3 regions of the Halonatronomonas betaini genome follow, and region 3 is predicted to be linked to each of the others. Evidence: riboswitches for the same ligand, from Rfam matches in the RefSeq annotation. Region 3 holds a riboswitch; each other region holds the start of a gene.

Evidence for each region. A riboswitch is a leader RNA that binds a small molecule or an ion and turns the genes downstream of it on or off. The one in region 3 is predicted to bind cobalamin.
Region 1: it holds a riboswitch for cobalamin, as region 3 does, so the genes downstream of both, I0Q91_RS03780 (precorrin-8X methylmutase) here and I0Q91_RS10340 (ECF transporter S component) in region 3, are expected to answer to the same signal.
Region 2: it holds a riboswitch for cobalamin, as region 3 does, so the genes downstream of both, I0Q91_RS00910 (cob(I)yrinic acid a,c-diamide adenosyltransferase) here and I0Q91_RS10340 (ECF transporter S component) in region 3, are expected to answer to the same signal.

The regions. Positions count from the first base shown of each region.
Region 1 covers NZ_JADPIE010000002.1:143,294-149,071, forward strand. Annotated here, with positions in the region: partial or broken gene cobM (precorrin-4 C(11)-methyltransferase) at 1-18, opposite strand, end outside; gene cobI (precorrin-2 C(20)-methyltransferase) at 18-725, opposite strand; gene cbiT (precorrin-6Y C5,15-methyltransferase (decarboxylating) subunit CbiT) at 727-1,323, opposite strand; gene cbiE (precorrin-6y C5,15-methyltransferase (decarboxylating) subunit CbiE) at 1,304-1,942, opposite strand; gene cbiD (cobalt-precorrin-5B (C(1))-methyltransferase CbiD) at 1,935-3,050, opposite strand; gene I0Q91_RS03780 (precorrin-8X methylmutase) at 3,060-3,671, opposite strand; cobalamin riboswitch at 3,876-4,067, opposite strand; gene I0Q91_RS03785 (ankyrin repeat domain-containing protein) at 4,157-4,378, opposite strand; gene I0Q91_RS03790 (hypothetical protein) at 4,391-5,778, opposite strand, start outside.
Region 2 covers NZ_JADPIE010000001.1:174,761-180,538, reverse strand. Annotated here, with positions in the region: gene I0Q91_RS00930 (thioredoxin domain-containing protein) at 1-816, shown strand, start outside; gene I0Q91_RS00925 (4Fe-4S binding protein) at 840-1,604, shown strand; gene I0Q91_RS00920 (formyl transferase) at 1,671-2,555, opposite strand; gene I0Q91_RS00915 (homocysteine S-methyltransferase family protein) at 2,662-3,636, shown strand; gene I0Q91_RS00910 (cob(I)yrinic acid a,c-diamide adenosyltransferase) at 3,651-4,163, opposite strand; cobalamin riboswitch at 4,316-4,476, opposite strand; gene I0Q91_RS00905 (type 1 glutamine amidotransferase domain-containing protein) at 4,568-5,392, shown strand; gene I0Q91_RS00900 (hypothetical protein) at 5,496-5,778, shown strand, end outside.
Region 3 covers NZ_JADPIE010000005.1:210,732-216,509, reverse strand. Annotated here, with positions in the region: gene I0Q91_RS10355 (protein kinase domain-containing protein) at 1-1,289, shown strand, start outside; gene nadE (NAD(+) synthase) at 1,307-2,050, shown strand; gene I0Q91_RS10345 (MFS transporter) at 2,206-3,492, shown strand; cobalamin riboswitch at 3,556-3,694, shown strand; gene I0Q91_RS10340 (ECF transporter S component) at 3,853-4,344, shown strand; gene I0Q91_RS10335 (hypothetical protein) at 4,328-5,086, shown strand; gene I0Q91_RS10330 (ABC transporter substrate-binding protein) at 5,105-5,778, shown strand, end outside.

The DNA.
Region 1 (5,778 bases), on a different contig from region 3:
AATTATGTAAACTTTCATCAAATGCCCTCCTTCTTAACTATAAGAGTTGATAAGTAGTTAATTTTTGATTTTTTGATTTCATCTATATTATCGATATAAAATTGATCGCTGAAACCTGTTTTGCTTCCTAAGAGCATTTTGTCCTGAAGCCCCTGGTTCTCAAGGATATTAAGCAGGTTATTTAAATCTGTTGTCGGCTTTAAGATAACAACTGTATTAAAATTATCCAGTATATTTTTAAACTTTTCTTCAGTAAAACCGGCTTCAAGGATTGCTAGATCGTCCCCGGCTTCTACTAGATGTAAATTATAGCCTGCTGCACAGGACAAGATAGAAGTCACCCCTGGTACAGTTTCAACTTCAAGTAATTGTTCTCTATCTTTTAATATTTCTTTAATATAAATAAATGTACTGTAAAGACAGGGAGCACCTAGAGTAATGAATGCACAATTATAGCCTTCTAGCAGTTTATCTTCTATTTTTGAGGCAATCTGCTGACGGCTCTCGTTTAATTTATTTTTATCCTTTGACATTGTAAAACTTAATTCAATTAATCTATCCTGATAATCAACTTTATCTTTTATGATCTTTAAGGCATTTGAATCTTTATCTCTTGCCTTTGGAGCAAAAATATAATCAACGTTATTTAAAATATTAACTGCTTTAAATGTTAATAAATCTGGATCACCTGGTCCAACTCCTATACCATATAATTTACCTGACAAATCATTCACCTCTCCTATTCTGATATTTAATAATGAATACCGGCCTCAAAGGTGCAAACATCTGATAAGAACCTTTTGTTTCTAACCTATTAACAGCCAGACTTATAATATCTATATTCAAATCATTTTTGTTGAAATATTGACTGGCTTCAGTTAAAGTGTTAAGAGTAACTGCTGTCATTACCAGGATGCCTCCTGGTTTTAACTTTTTTAATGATAAATCCAGTATCTCTATTAATTTTCCTCCACTGCCGCCAACAAAAATTCTATCTGCTTTTTTTAAGTTTTTAAGTTTTCCCGGGGCTTGGCCTGGAATGACTTCAACATTATTAAGATCAAATTTAGTTATATTTTCCTTTAATACTTCTACTGCACCAGAAGACCTTTCTAAGGCATATACCTGGCCCTTATCTGATGCCAGAGCTGCTTCAACTGTAATACTACCTGTTCCTGCCCCGATATCAAAAATGATATCCTCAGGCCCAGGCTGAAGCTTGGCCATTATAACAGATCTAATTTCAAATTTAGTCATAGGTGTATCATTTCTAATGAATTCTTCGTCTGGAATACCTGGCAGATTATATTTCCAAGTCTTCATCATAAATCACCATCACATTTAAATCTGAATAGTTTTGGGCTGCAATTTCTTTAAGACTGCCTTTTGTTATATTCTCGCTGGAATAAGAAAGGTCTTCACAGACAGCTGCTTTTTTATTTTTTATCTGATTTTCTATTAGTATTCTGGCTATCTGATCTGGAGATGAATTCTGGTCGGTCAAAAATACTATTTTAGGCTCATCTTTAACCAGATTTATAAAATCATCACTGATAGGATGGCCATGGAGGCTAACTATCTCAAGATCGTCCCATCTCATCTGTAACCTGGCAGCTGCAAGTTGAAGAGAACTTATACCTGGAATAACCTCAAATATATCTTTGTTGAACTCTCTCTTTAAATAATTCATAAGGCTAAATAACCCTGGGTCGCCTGAGACCAGTACTGCTATTTTTTTGCTCTGATAGTTTCTAGCGATAAATTCTTTGATTTTTTGAAGCTGAGCAGTAATCTCCATAGTTTCTTTATTTAAATCTGAAAACAGAGATAGGGCCCGCTTGCTTCCAATTAATACATCTGCCTCTTTTATTTTTTCTTCAGTAATTTTTAAAAGATAATCTTTACTACCTGGACCAATTCCTAAAATATTTACTTTAGCCAATATCTAATTCATCCTTTCTCAGCCCTTCTGAGCAGCCTATAAACCCTGCCTCAAAGGTGTAGATCATTGTATCAACTGATATATTCTTCTCCAGTCTGGTCTTGATTTTGTCTCTGATTTTATCAGCCAGCTGATTAAATATTTCGCTATTACCAGTAGCAATCATGTCTGCAGCTATTTCTTCAGCAGTATTAGCCTGCATTATCCTGTCAATAATCCCCTGACTGGCTCCATTTAGTGCTGCCTGGGCAGCTATAATTTCTCGCCTTCCGTCTGCTACTTTACTATGAGTATTAAAGATGCCACCAGCTATTTTAATTATCTTGCCGATATGGCCTATAATTAAAATTTGTTTCAACTCCAGGTCATTAGCTTCATCAAGGATATAGCCAACAAAATTGCTCATTCTGATGATTTCATCTTCCTGGTAACCCAGTTCAAAGGCTTTATTTTTGCCATGATTGCCAAAGACAAATACTAACTTTTCTCTGCCAGACTCAGCTGCCTGCTTAAGTTTTAGGGCTAAAGATTCTTTATAAGCCGATTCTGACATCGGTTCAACGATACCAGTAGTTCCGATTATAGAGATGCCACCTTCAATACCAAGATCTGGATTGAATGTTTTTGCAGCTGCCTTCTCTCCTTCTGGAACTATAATCTCTACTTCCAGGCCACTGCCAGGTTTCAAATAATCTTTAATTGCCTTTTTTATCATCTTCCTGGGAACCGGGTTTATTGCTGGCTGGCCAACATCTACTGCCAGGCCAGGTTTAGTGACCGTTCCTACTCCTTTTCCACCTTTAATAATAATTTCATTCTGCTCAATCTCTTTTATTTTAGCAATAATCTCAAGCCCATCAGTTATATCTTTATCATCACCTCCATCTTTTTTAACAGAAGCTAATGCAGATTTATCATTAAGGATATAATTCAAAATGTCTAATTCTACATCTATACCTGCTGGAGTTGGGATGATAATAGTCCTGTCTTTCTCATTTTTAAAGAGTAATTTAGCTGCTGCTTTTGCTGCTCCTGCTGCTGCAGTCCCAGTAGTATAGCCCAGTCTATATTCTTTGCCAGCTTTTTTTATATATTTGTTAAAAGCCATATTTATCACCTACATGTAAAGGATCGAGTTGATTATTGATGCTGCTACAGCACTCCCTCCCTTTCTTCCCTGCAATGAAATATGAGGAATATCTGACGCAATTAATTTGTCCTTTGATTCTGCAGCCCCAACAAAGCCGACTGGTGTTCCGACGATAAAATCAATCTGTATATTTTCTTCCTGGTTTAATCTGATTAATTCAAAAAGAGCAGTTGGAGCATTACCGATTGCAAAGACTTTTTTACCTGGTTCTTTAACTGCCTTTCTCATTGACATTATTGACCTGGTAAGACCTGTCTTTTTAGCCTCTTCTCGAATTTGTTGATCTGCAATATAGCATTTTAACTGACCACCATATTCTTTTAATTTGTTAGTATTAATGCCAGCTTTAAGCATATTTACATCAGTAATAATATCGGCACCTGATTCAATTAATGATCTTAGCTGGTTAATGCCATCTGGTGAGAGCTTTACTTTATCTACCAGGTTAAGATCTGCTGTTGCATGAATAACTCTTTTGATGACCTGTTTTTCTCTTTCGGACCCTTTTAGCTGATTTAGTTCTTTTTCTATTATTTTCATACTCTTTGATTCAATTTTTTCTGGGTTATTATCCTGCATACTTACCACCTCTTTAAATTCATTTATATAAGAAATAAATTTTATTATAATAAAAAATACCCAACCCGAAGGTTGAGTATAAAGAGTAAATAGCCACATTTAGATATAGTTCAGCCTATAAAAAGACCTGATTTGCCTATAATAATGCAAAAAGAGTGCTATAAAGCTGGCTATTTATCTACTCTACCTGCTTTCGAGGTCTCTGTAGATAAATACTACCAGGCAGGTCTCCTGACTTACAGGATTAATGATTATTCCAACCTTCCCTGCTATAATAAGCAAGTGGTCATTATGAAATAATCTCCTGATTACAGTGGCGGGCCCGTTCAGGTTTTACACCTGATTCCCTATTCTCCTCTGGCCGTAACCAGAGGCACCTGATAATATAATATTTTGTTTTCTAATTTAATTATTCAAGATAAAAATTAAAATTCCTTTTTTATTTCTTAAATCTTTTTTATTAAAGGCTTAGCAAGAAATTTTTGCTAAAAGAAAATTTCCTCAATGTTTTTAATTATAAAGGTGGCATAGATATTGAATATAGCTGCTTCAGTTTTTTCAGATAATCTTTCATAGGATTCAGTTTCAGTTAATTCTGGGTTTTTCTCTGCATAGTCTAAGGCCATCATACCATCTCTATCCTGCATGGTTGGATCTGCACCAAAATCCAATAGGGTATGAATAATTTCTTCTGAATTATTGAACAATGCTTCATTATCTTAAATCAAAAACGAATGGAGCTCATAAACAAATATTGCCTGATTAAGCCAGTAAAACCACAGTATTGCAGAACCTATGCCTATATATAATGAATGGTCCCTGTCATATTTAAGGAAATAAATAAATCCAAGGCTGACTAATGTTACAATTCCAAATATAAGAGGAATATGGCCTGCTGGAGGCTGATATATAAAGAATAGATACTGTAAACTACCATGAATAAATATATTAAAGACAATTATGCTAAAAACTATGCCTATAAAAGCAACCAGAGGTGTATCATTTGTCAGGTTACTGAATTTTATGGATTTTTTACTCAATAAATATATAATTATAAATACCAGTAATACTGGAACCAGGATATTTACCAGGCCGTAATTGAATCCAACTATAGGATAAAAAAGATGGATTCCTAAAATAGACAATAATTCAAGTGGCGTTTCGATAGTGTTGAATCCCATCAACTCCATAACTCCAATCTCTTCTGGTTCTATTGTATTTGAATAATATATATCTCTTCCAGGAGAGGCTGCTTCTGTCCAGAATAAATGATGTTTATCTTCATGTTCTATTACATTTGAATTACTGCTGAAATTATAAGCCGGAAATATTCGTTTGTTTTGTAGGCCATTATCGCCTTCAGAAAAGCGATTTTTAAAGAGGGCTGCCTGTCCTCTTATTTCAAGATTACGGGAATTGATAATTACTTTTTCGTCACCATCAACAAAAAATGATGGATTTATACCAGGATTGCGGGAGAACTCTTGAAAATCCAGTTCATTATTTAAATGTCCAGTTATGATTATATTATTATCAATGTCACTATCAAGTTGAACCCAGGATAACCATAGCTCATTATTGTATTCTCCAATTTTTATGTTGGCATTATTTCCATAGGATTGACCAAGTTCTTCTGTTGCCTCAAATTCTCCAGTTTCAGTATCTAACTGACTGAGATTAAGTAGATAGCGGTTAAATCTATCATCATCACTGGAAATGAACATTTTCTCTGGATTAATTTCCTGCCAGGCTAAGAAGACTTCATTATCGATAGAGGCTAACTTTGGATAGCCTATACCCTGTTCAAAGGTATGGGTTATTGAAAAAATTTGTTCTTCATAAAGCTCATCATAACCCTTAATGGATAGAATGTTTTGCCCTAATTCTTGATCCCTTTCACTGTAGGCTAAAATAAGCATATCATCAGTTTCAGTAATGCTTAATGAACCTGGAAAACTTATATCTTCCTGCAGAGTAACCGGGTCACTTTCAGCAGTTAGATTTTGAGATTTTAGGTTTTGATTGCTGGAGCTTGAACCGGCAAAATAAAAGAGGTAATCTTCATCTGCAACAGAGATTGCCTGGGGAGCTACTACCTGGCCTACTC
Region 2 (5,778 bases), on a different contig from region 3:
GACAAGATATTAACTGGTTGGAACGGCCTTGCCATCGCAGCTTTTGCCAGAGCCAGCAGAGTCTTAGGAAATGATAAATATTATTCTATAGCAGAAAATGCATTTAAGTTCATAGATGATAATTTAAAGAAAGAAGATGGTTTATTATTAAATCGCTATAGAGATGACGAAGCAGCTCATCCAGCTCAATCAGAAGCATATTCATTTCTCATTTTTGGTTTAATAGAATTATACCAGGCAAAATACCAGCCCCAATTCATTAAAGAAGCCATAAAATTAAACAAAAGTATGCTGGGTAAATTCTGGGATGAAAATTCTGGAGGCTTATTTGTAACTAATAAAGATCAAAATGAGCTCCCCTTTAATAAAAAAGAAATCTATGACGGGGCCATTCCTTCAACAAATTCAATCTCAGCATTTAACTGGTACCGTCTATTCTCATTAACTTACGACAATAAATTCAAAGATTTACTTGAAAAACAGCTAAAATATTTTTACAGTCAGATAAAACAGCAGCCTCAGGAGTTCACTGCTTATCTCTCTGCATTAATGCTGGAATTAGACGGTTTAAAGGAGATAATAATTGTAACAGAAGAAGAATCCTATATTACCCAACTTAAAGCAGAAATAAACAAAAAATATCTCCCCTTTTCAACTATTATATTAATAACACCTGAACTAAAAGATAAAATAAATGATGTAAATAAACTTGCTTCTGAAAGAAAGAATAAAGATAACTGGACTGTCTATATCTGTCAGAACCAAACCTGCCAGCAACCAATAACCACTTTAGATAAATTCAAAAATATGATATAAATATTTAAGGAAGGTGATATTGTATGGCAGAAGAATTTACCCCTAAAAAGACTGAAAGGTCTTTTAGATTTATTAGGAAGCACGGTTGGATTATTGCATTTATCATAGGCCTTGGTGGTCAATTCATTCCTGAAATAGGACTTTTAGTTCCTTTAGTAATTTTAACCCTATTAGGAATGAGCCTCTTTAAAGGTATGTACTGGTGCGGTAATTTCTGTTTCCACGGAAGTTTTTTCGATCAATTAGTTATGAAAATCAGTCCTCATAAAAAAGTTCCAGATATTTTCAAGTCTAAAACTTTTGTAGGCCTAATTCTTATTCTTTTCATCTTAAATTTTTCAAGACAACTTTATTTTGCAATCACAGGTGATACAGGGACTGTTTTAGCAAGAGTTGGCTCAGTTATGGCAAATACTTATTTAGTCGTAATCCTTATCGGATTATTCCTGGGGATTGTAATCAATTCTAGAACCTGGTGTCATTTCTGTCCAATGGGTACTATGGAAAAATTCATGTATAAGATTGGCAAGAAAACTGAACTAACTAAAAATTATGATCAAAAAGTCACCATTACTGAGCCAGAAGACTGTATCGAATGTGGACTCTGCAGCCAGGTCTGCCCCTTTGAATTAAGGCCATACCCGACTTTAAAAGAAAATGCTCTTGCAGATAGCTCAAATAATCAATATGATGAAGAAAGATGTATTCGCTGCAGGGTCTGTATTGAAAACTGTCCTGCAGACGTACTAACACTGGCAACTGAAGATGAAGCCAAAAAACTCAACTAATATTTTATAATATTAATTATTAAAGGGTTGGCTCGAAATTATATTGAAAGCCAACCCTAAATATATCTATTTTCTTAGTAGTTTTAATAAATCCCTGATACTTCTTCCACCTACAAGAAGATCATTTTCTCCATCAGTATCTGTAGCAGCCAATTCCCAGTAATGGGTATGAACACCTCTTCCAGGGTAAAAGTCCAGCAATCCTGGATGAATCCCTGCTAGAGTAACTGGCGGTGTAATCTGTGGTGGAATATAAAAGCTAAAATCCTGCCAGCCGTAGGTCTGAAAATCAGGTAGAGGATCTTCCATAATAACAGTTAAAAATCTATCTGGATTATTACCGGTCACCAGAGGATAAAATAACTGTTTTGAGACAGTCCTCCAGGACTCTATATTAACTGCAGGTAGATCTGAACCAGTTATTTCAAGGATAGAAAAATGGAACCAGCTATAGTTCTTTTGATAATAATCAGTAAGCTTGCTTATATCTAATTCATTAACTTCAATATCATCTAAGCCGGCTTCAGTCAGAAGTTCTTCCAGGAACTCTTTTATCTGTTCCTGGTTCTCAAACTCTACAATTTCAGATTTTTGCTTATCCATGGTGGAGAAATCAGCTCTATCTTCATAGAAGTATTCAGGCAGGGTCATCCCCCGTCTTCTGGCTATAAAATTTTCCTGGGATTTATAGATTACATCTTCATTCTGATAGGTATCAGTTGGTGGAGAAGTAAGTGGCATAATAGCTAAAAGCTTTCCTGGTCTATTAACTTCCAGACTCAATTTTTGAACAGTAATCAGTTCTTCTGTATTCCAGAGCAGCCCGGCATATTCCTGATGATTATTAAATTCTAAAGCGTCATCTAACGGTATTAATATTCTTGACTGACCAGGGAGACTAAAGATCAAAAGAAAAGTTATCAGTAACAGAGGTACAAGAACCTTTTTCATAGTATCTTACCTCCCAATTGATTTGATTTTGTTAACATAATTATACAACAATAATTAATAAAATAAAACAACTAATACCTAAAAAATATATTAAGGAGAAATCATAATGAAAGCAGTCAATACTTTTAATAATTTAATCAAACATAAGAACAGCTCGAAAAATAAAAATCAAACAGTAATAATTGGAGATGGTGGTCTTGGCACAGAATTTATTAAAAAAGATTTAAATAATAAACAGGCTCCTTTTACCTATAATCTAAATAAGCCTGAGCTAGTTGCAAATATACATCTTGATTATCTTAAAGCTGGCTCTAAGATCATAACAACCAATACCTTTTCAGCAAACCAATTATATTTAAAAAAAGATAAAAATTATTCCAATCTTTCAACCAGTGAATTAAAAAATGAGGTAATAAAAATCAATAAATCCGGGGCAAAAATTGCAGTTAACACCAGAGATAATTTTATAGAAGAAAATCCAGATCAATATCCAGCTTTAATTGCAGGTAGCATTGGCCCAACTGGTTCTGAAGAAGCCATCTTTCCAGATAAAAACAGTAATCAAGAAAAATTAGTGGAAACCTTTGATAACCAGATCAAGGCCCTCATTAGTGGAGGGGTCGACCTTATTTTATTTGAAACTTTCTCATATCACCTTGAATTAAAGGCAGGGCTGGAAGCTTTAGAAGAATATGACCTGCCAGCTATAGTTAATATGTCATTTGATAATTATACCAACACTAATTATGGAACAGATATTGATGATTTCGCTAACCTGATTAATAATTCAGCGAAGAATAAAATCCTGGCAGCTGGATTTAATTGTATCACACCTGAACCTGGCTACCAGGAGACAATCAGAAGTTTTATTGATAAAACAGAGATACCTTTAAGTATATATTTCAATGCAGGTAAACCAGAGTTAAATATGAAAACCGGTCAGACAGTTTACAAATCTAAAGATAATTATTTTCAGGAGATAAAAAGTATACTTAAACTAAATAAGCCTGAAACCCTGATAATTGGCGGTTGCTGTGGAACCAGTCCAAATACTATTAGGAAACTCCAGAAACTAATATAATTTCTAGGTCATAATTACTTTTCTATTCCAGTCCTGGCCATAATCCCCTGCTGATAATAATGCTTAACCTCTTTCATTTCAGTAACTAAATCTGCCCTGTCAATTAGAGATTCCTTAGCCATTCGGCCTGTTAAAATCACTTCTACATTATCAGGTCGATTATTTATTATTTCAAACAGATCATCTTCATCAATGAGATCAAAAAATAAAGCAATAGCTATTTCATCAATTATCACAACCTGATAATCGCCAGAATTGATAGCTTCTTTAATCTCTTTTAAACCTTTTCTGGCAGAAGCTTTATCTTTCTCATCAGGTTGACCATTGATGAAAGCCTCTTCACCATACTGGCGAATATCAATATTCTCAATGTTTTTCAAAGCTTTTATTTCACTATATTCACCATTTTTAATAAATTGACTAAAAAATACCTTCAAATCTGCCCCAATTGCTCTGATGGCAAGGCCAATTGCTGCAGTCGTCTTGCCTTTACCATTTCCAGTATATAAATGTACCTGTCCCTTCATTTTAACTGCCCCTTTCGAAAATTATTTAAAAATAAAAATACTGCTCCAGTTAAGAAGCAGCTGCTAAGAATAGTCTGTTTAAGAAGGAATTAAAGACATTCTAACCCCTATAAAACAAGTTATCCTTCGCCACTTCTTTCGCCGGAAGTCGTTCGAAGTACTTAATAATGGCAGGTCTTCTGGCTTCAGCCTGAATAAGTTTATATCCCTTCCCGTATTAAACAGTGGAATATAAAAAAGGCTGTTACAGCTGCGGCTACAGCAACGGTTTCTCACCGTTTTCCCTATTAAAACCATTATTAGAACTTAATCATATTAAATTTTTATTACGACTCTACTATAACATTTATATTGAAAAAGTCAAATTATATTTGTGATATAATATTAGTTAAGAGGTGATAAAGATGGCAGATAGAATCCTAATTATAGTTTTAGCAATTGCATTATTCTTAATATCTTTACCTAAAATTTTAAGGCTATTAGGTTTTCATCCAGATTATAAAAGGAAAGATTATAATTTTGAAGATAGAAAAGCTTTAATTATTACAACCAGTCATGATACTTTAACTAAAAGTGGCAAACCAACTGGAGTTTATGCTTCAGAAATGACTGTACCCTATTATGAATTCAAAAAAAATGGCCTGGAAGTCGAACTAGCAAGTATAAATGGAGGAAAGATTCCTATAGAACCCTTTTCTTTAAAATGGCCCTTAAAAACTGAGGCTGATCAGAAATTTTTAAACGATCAGGATTTTTTAAATAAAGCGGAAAATTCTATCCCCATCCATGAGATTAATATCGATGATTACGATTTAATTTTTCTTGCCGGGGGCTGGGGAGCAGCCTATGATCTTGGCCAATCAGAGGAATTAGGCCAAAAAATCACAGAAGCCTACAGCCAGAATAAGATTATTGGAGCAGTATGCCACGGACCCCTGGGATTATTAAAAGCTGTTGATGAAAATGGAAATGCTCTAGTGAAGGATAAAAAAATAACAGCAGTAACAGATAAACAGATTAAAGAGCTTAGGATTACTGAGACTCCATATCATCCTGAAACAGAATTAAAAAAGGCTGGTGCTAACTTTAAGAGTAATAATAGATTATTTGATACCTTGGCCAACAATATCGAAGTTGATGAAAATATAATTACCGGGCAAAATCAAAATGCTGCTGGCGAAACTGCTCAGATAATGATGAAATCTTTATCTGAAAAGCCAGATTCATAATTAAATAATTTAACTTTTATTTTATAAATTTTGATTTTAATCAATAATTAGTTTATAATATATAATAAGTCGTTGATATTTTCTAAATAGGAGGTGGCCTCATATGAAAGAAAACTTGGAAATCAAAGATAGTAAAACTATTGAGCTCTTATGTGACCCCTTTACTATCGATATTCTTAATACTTTAGAACTCAACCCACTAAAAAAAGAAGAGATTGCAGAAAATTTAAATGAAAGTCTCAGTTTAATCTCAGAATATGTTGATAAAATGGTAGCAGGTAACTTATTGGTAAAGACTGATAAGGGCTTTAAACTAACTGCTAAATCATTTACTGCAGATGGTTCTTTAAACCTTTCTTCAGTTAGAAATGCTAAGAATAATATGT
Region 3 (5,778 bases):
CTCCTGCCTGGACAAAAAAGTTAGAGCCTGAACCTGGTGGCATGGAATTATCAAAGGTTCTTGACTGGTGGGAAGATTTATTAACTGCACTTACTGAAACAGAACCCTGGAATAAAGACTGGCATATTCTAACTATTGAAAATTTAAGGCTTGATCAAAATGATAATATAAAGTTGATACCTAAGCCCTTTGAAGAAATTATAACCAAGTATAATTTAAAAGAAAGATTTATTGATACTAACTCATACAGGCCACCTGAAGATATAAATAATGAATCTGATAGTAAAAATGAAAAGGCTATGGTTTTTAGTCTTGGAGTAATCATTTATTTGCTGGTTACTGGTGAAAATCCATTTGGAGGTCGGGACCAGACTGATACTTTAGATAGAATTCTTGGAGGCCGTCGACTTTCTCCTGCTATTATAAGATCTGAACTTTCAGAAGAATTAAGTTCATTAATAAATAGTTGTTTAAAACCTGATTCTGATAAAAGACCTGACATGGCTTTTTTGCTTGAAGAAATAAACAGAATAAAATTAAATAATATTGTAGAAAATAATATTAAAGAAGCTAAAATAAAAAATAATCAGAAAAAACAGCAGAGATTTCAACTAAAACAGAGTATAATTTATAACTTCAAACAACGCTGGCAGGTCCTGGCTTTAATCTCAATACTAGTTGTTGGTTTTTTTGCGATGTTCTTTACTGCAGGCACTGATGATATTGTAACTTCTGCTCATCAGCCCCATGAAGTTGTTGAATATTTCTATCAGGCTATAGATGAAAAGAATGTAACAATGCTGGATGATACAAATTCTATAGATTTAGGACAATTAAGACGGATGGTTACTGAAACCCATGTATTGGAAACAGTCAGGCAATTCTATGAAATGCAGGCTCCAACTGAAGAGTCAGAAATTGAAAATGGTGAGGATGTTGAAATTTCAATTGATGAGGATGCTGATTTAGAAGTTGAGCCTGAATTAGAAGCTCCAGAAGAAATGGTTGAGGATGAACTTCCTTCAGTAGAAGAAGAGCTGGATATACCAGATAATGAAGAAGATAGTGCAATTTTTGGCGTTAATTCGCTTGAGATTAATTATCTTCAGGAAAATGATGAAATTATAATTGAAGCAAATTATATATTTTTCATAAATTCAGAAAATGGAAGAGTTGACTGGCAGGCCAAGGATTACCTGAGGCTTAATAGAATTAATGACCGCTGGCAGATAACAGGAATAAGAGGCTTTTTAGAAGATATTATTAGAGGAGAATTTCAAGGTATTTAAAATGGAAGGAGAGTTTTATGTCTGATTTAGATTATAAAGAGGTTACAGATTATTTGACTGATTGGCTTACAGAAAAGATTAAAGGGGCCAATAAGTCAGGAGGGATTGTTGGACTTAGTGGAGGAATTGATTCAGCTGTAACAGCAGCTCTCCTAAAAAGAGCTGCTGATATTGAGACTTTTGGGTTGATAATGCCCTGCCATAGCAATGGAGAAGATAGAGAAGATGCAATTTTAGTTGCAGATACCTTAAATATCGACTATGATGAATTGGATCTGTCAAAGCATTATGATCTTTTATTAGAAGACCTTAAATCTCTAATGCCAGGAGAAGATAAATTAGCTGAAGCTAATATTAAACCCAGGCTAAGAATGATTTCCCTGTATTACCTGGCAGCCAGAAAAAACTATTTAGTAATAGGAACTGATAATTGGAGCGAATTATTTACAGGTTACTTTACTAAATTTGGTGATGGAGGCATAGATCTTGCTCCACTGGGGAGACTTGTAAAGACAGAGGTTAGAGAGTTAGCAAGATATTTAGATATACCTGATAAGATTATAGAAAGGAAGCCATCTGCAGGGCTCTGGACTGAGCAGACAGATGAAGAAGAGATGGGAGTTAGCTATGAAATTCTTGATAAATATATACTTGGAGAAGATGTAAAGGAATCAGATAAAGAAAGAATTGAAGAGTTGAGAGATTCGGCCAGACATAAATTGAATATGCCTCCTATCCCGGAAAGAAAAGTTTTTAAGTAAATTTAGATATAATCCTTGACAAAGATTATTAACTGCGTTATATTAATATGAGTTTGTTATTTTATATATTGGATTTAACCACCGGCTCTAGAAAAGAGCCGGTTTATATATGTAAAATTTGAAACTGATAATTCAATGTCAGGGAAGTGATGAGAATGAACTTGGTAGTACCTAAAATGAAGTTATTAAATAATCTGGACAAAACAACACAATATAATTTTAAGATTGATGCTACAGCATCTGTATTTTTTGCACTCTATGCAGGGGTATTGTATCCATTTTTTCCTGCTACAGCAGTACGGTTAGGAATAGATGGCCTTCTATTGGCTCTTTTAACAGCCTCTCCTTTTATGGGGCATATATTTGCAGTATACTGGGGTCATAGTAGTGAAAATAAATCTAAAAGAAAATTTGTTTTCTATAGTGGATTTATTTCTAGAATGTTACTAATAGCCCTAGGATTAGTTACAAATTCAACAGTCTTTGCTATTATGCTTATCTTGCATTTTGCAATTACAGCAGCAGGCTGGCCGGCATTTACTGCATTAATGCAAAATATTTATCCTGCTAGAGAAAGAGGCCGCTTAATGGGGCTGATACAATTTATTATTGGTATTTGCAGAGTTGCAGTGACTTATGGTGCCGGTTTAATGATTGATCATTATGGCCATGGACGCTTATTTATTATTGCCGGCATATCAGGCATGGTAGCTTCATATATTATTAGAAAAGTTAAAGATCCTGTTGAAATTACTGATAAGGCACTGAAAAAAAGAAAGTTTTCTATAAAAGAAACAGCTAATATATTAAAAACAGATAAATTATTCAGGCTGACTATGCTAGGATTTTTTATTTTCGATCTTGGAAATATGCTGCTTGTGCCTATTTATCCATTATATCAGGTAAATAAAATGGGTTTGAATAACTTCCAGATTGGACAACTATCAGTATTCTGGATGATTGGCTGGTTTATATCTGCCCCTTTCTGGGGAAGTTTAAATGATAGAAAGAACCCACTTATCGTTATTAAGTCTGCAATTATATTATTTTTAATATCACCAGTTATATACTTTATGGATCCAATCTTTTATATTTTACCTATAGCTTCAATGACAGCAGGTGCTGCTGGTTCAGCACTGGAGGTTGGCTGGTTAAACCAGATTATTAAATTAGGAAAAGGAAAATCTGCAGTCTATAGTGGTATCTATTTAACAGGCCTGGGTTTAAGAGGCTTAATAGGTCCAATTATAGGTGGCTTATTAATAAATCACCTTTCATTTAATAATATATTTATTATAGCTCTTCTTTTAATGGCCTCTGGTTTGATTCCATTTATAATCTTAAAAAATTATGAATTAGGTAAGACTTTTAAGAAACTAGAAATTGGATTTAATATGAAACAGAGTGATAAAATCTCCTGGCGGTATTCTTCATTAAAATAAAATATTTATATTTGCAGGAGATTAAGAATAAACAGAGAATATTGATATTAAGCCAGATAATTAGATAATTAAGCGATATTTAGGTGCCTTTGATTATTTTCAGAGGAGAATAGGGAATCAGGTGAAAGACCTGAGCGGGCCCGCCACTGTAACTATCATTTCTGATAGGAGCCAGGAGACCTGCCTGATATCGATAAAACCTGCATACTTCGGGAACAAGGATTGTAGGTCATGGTATAAGATAGCTAGAAATTTATGCTGATAATACCCTGACTACTACTGGAGATGTAGATAGTCAGGTTTTTTTATTTGAAGCCCTGACTGCAGGTTGAAAATTCACTGGCAGAAGGGGGTGTAGTTTTGAACAGGGATTTGCCTTTAAATAAGCTAACATTAATTGCATTATTTGTGGCCCTTTCAGCTATCGGCTCTTATATTATGCTGCCAGGTCCTATAGGATCTGTTGCTTTAGATTCAGCTCCAGGTTTTATTGCTTCAATTTTATTAGGAGGAGGTTCAGGGGCATTAGTTTTAGGCCTGGGTCATATTCTAACAGCAGTTAGATCAGGTCTTCCTCTTGGTCCTATCCATCTAATAATAGCAGTATTGATGGCTGGAATAGCTCCATTTTATTCTTATTTCTGGCAGAAATATAATCACTGGATTGCCGGTTTAGTCGGGATAATTTTAAATGGATTTGTGATTAATGCCTTTTTAATTCCTCTATTAGGTATACAATTCTTTTTAGCCATGATACCAGTCTTAACAATAGGAGCTGCCTTTAACATATCAGTGGCAACTTTAATGGTTAATTTATTAGAGAGGAGATTTGAAAATGTCAGAGAATTATAGAGGCATTTTACCAGTTGATATAAGTTTATATAAAAAAGAAGTATCTGGCCAGCCTGATGATATCTATATTTTGACCAGTATTGATATTGCTTCAGGGATTGGTATACTCAAAGAAGATGAATTTTTCGTCGAAGTTGAAACTATTGCTTATTTTACAACCAGAGTTGCTCTGCTGGATATATTAGTAACTGGTGGTAGACCTGTATTAATTGCCTTTTCAACCTCCCTATCAAATAGTTATTATGAAGATGTTAAAACTGGTATTTTAAAAGCTTTAGATGAATGGTCAATAGAAATAAAAAATCAAATTACCGGGAGCACTGAGGATAATTTCAAATCAAAGCAGACATCAGTTTCTATTATGGCCACTGGCTTATCAACGGAGGATAGGCTTAACTGGCTTCAGGTAAATAAAGGAGATAACTTATTTATTGTTGGAAAACCAGTTGTTGGTGCAGAAGTTTTAAGGAATTCAGATAAAATCATCAACCCTGAGGTATTTCAAAACTTAGTCGAAGATGAATCGACTAAAAATTTAATGCCTATTGGCTCAGGAGGAGCTTTAATGAGAATTAAAGCTATAATGGACAAAACTGGGCTGGAATATAAATCTTTTAATAACCAACTTGAGAATAAGTCAGCTGGACCTGCAACGGCGATTTTATTAGTTTCAAATAGAGAAATTGATTATTATCAAAATGAGCTAAAAATTCCTATAACTCAATTAGGAAAGTTGATTTAATAATTGGAGGTATTTATTATGAAAATATTTAGTAGAATTATGAAAATAAGTTCTATTTTATTATTAATTGCCTTACTTATACCCCCTGCTGTTCAATCTGCAACAGTTGGTATAACAGATGATTTAGGCAATGAAGTTGAGCTAGATGAAGCCCCTGAAAGAATTATCTCTCTCGCCCCAAATATAACTGAGATGCTATTTGCTGTTGGCCTTGGTGATAGAGTCGTTGGCATAACTACTTACTGTGATTATCCAGAAGAAGCCATGGAAGTTGATACTATCGGGAGCATTACAGAACCAAATATAGAGGCAATCGTTAGCAAAGAGCCAGATTTAATTGTGGCTGATGGTATTAATCCTATGGAAGTTATTGAACGTTTACAGGAACTTGATATGAATGTAGCAGGTTTTTATCCAGCAAGTGTTCAGGATACTTTTTCTGCAATGAATCGATTAGGTCTGGTAACTGGAAATATCGAAGAAACAACAGAGGTTGTTAATGAGATGGAATCTAGAATGAATGCAATTCTTGATTTAATAGGAGATAGAGATGAGAGGCCTCAGGTCTTTTATGAGATCTGGAATGAACCTTTAACAACTGCTGGTGGCGATAATTTTATAGATAATATGATTTCCTTAGCAGGTGGAGAAAATATAGGTGCTGAAGCCGGCAGTGGTTGGCCTCAATTCGG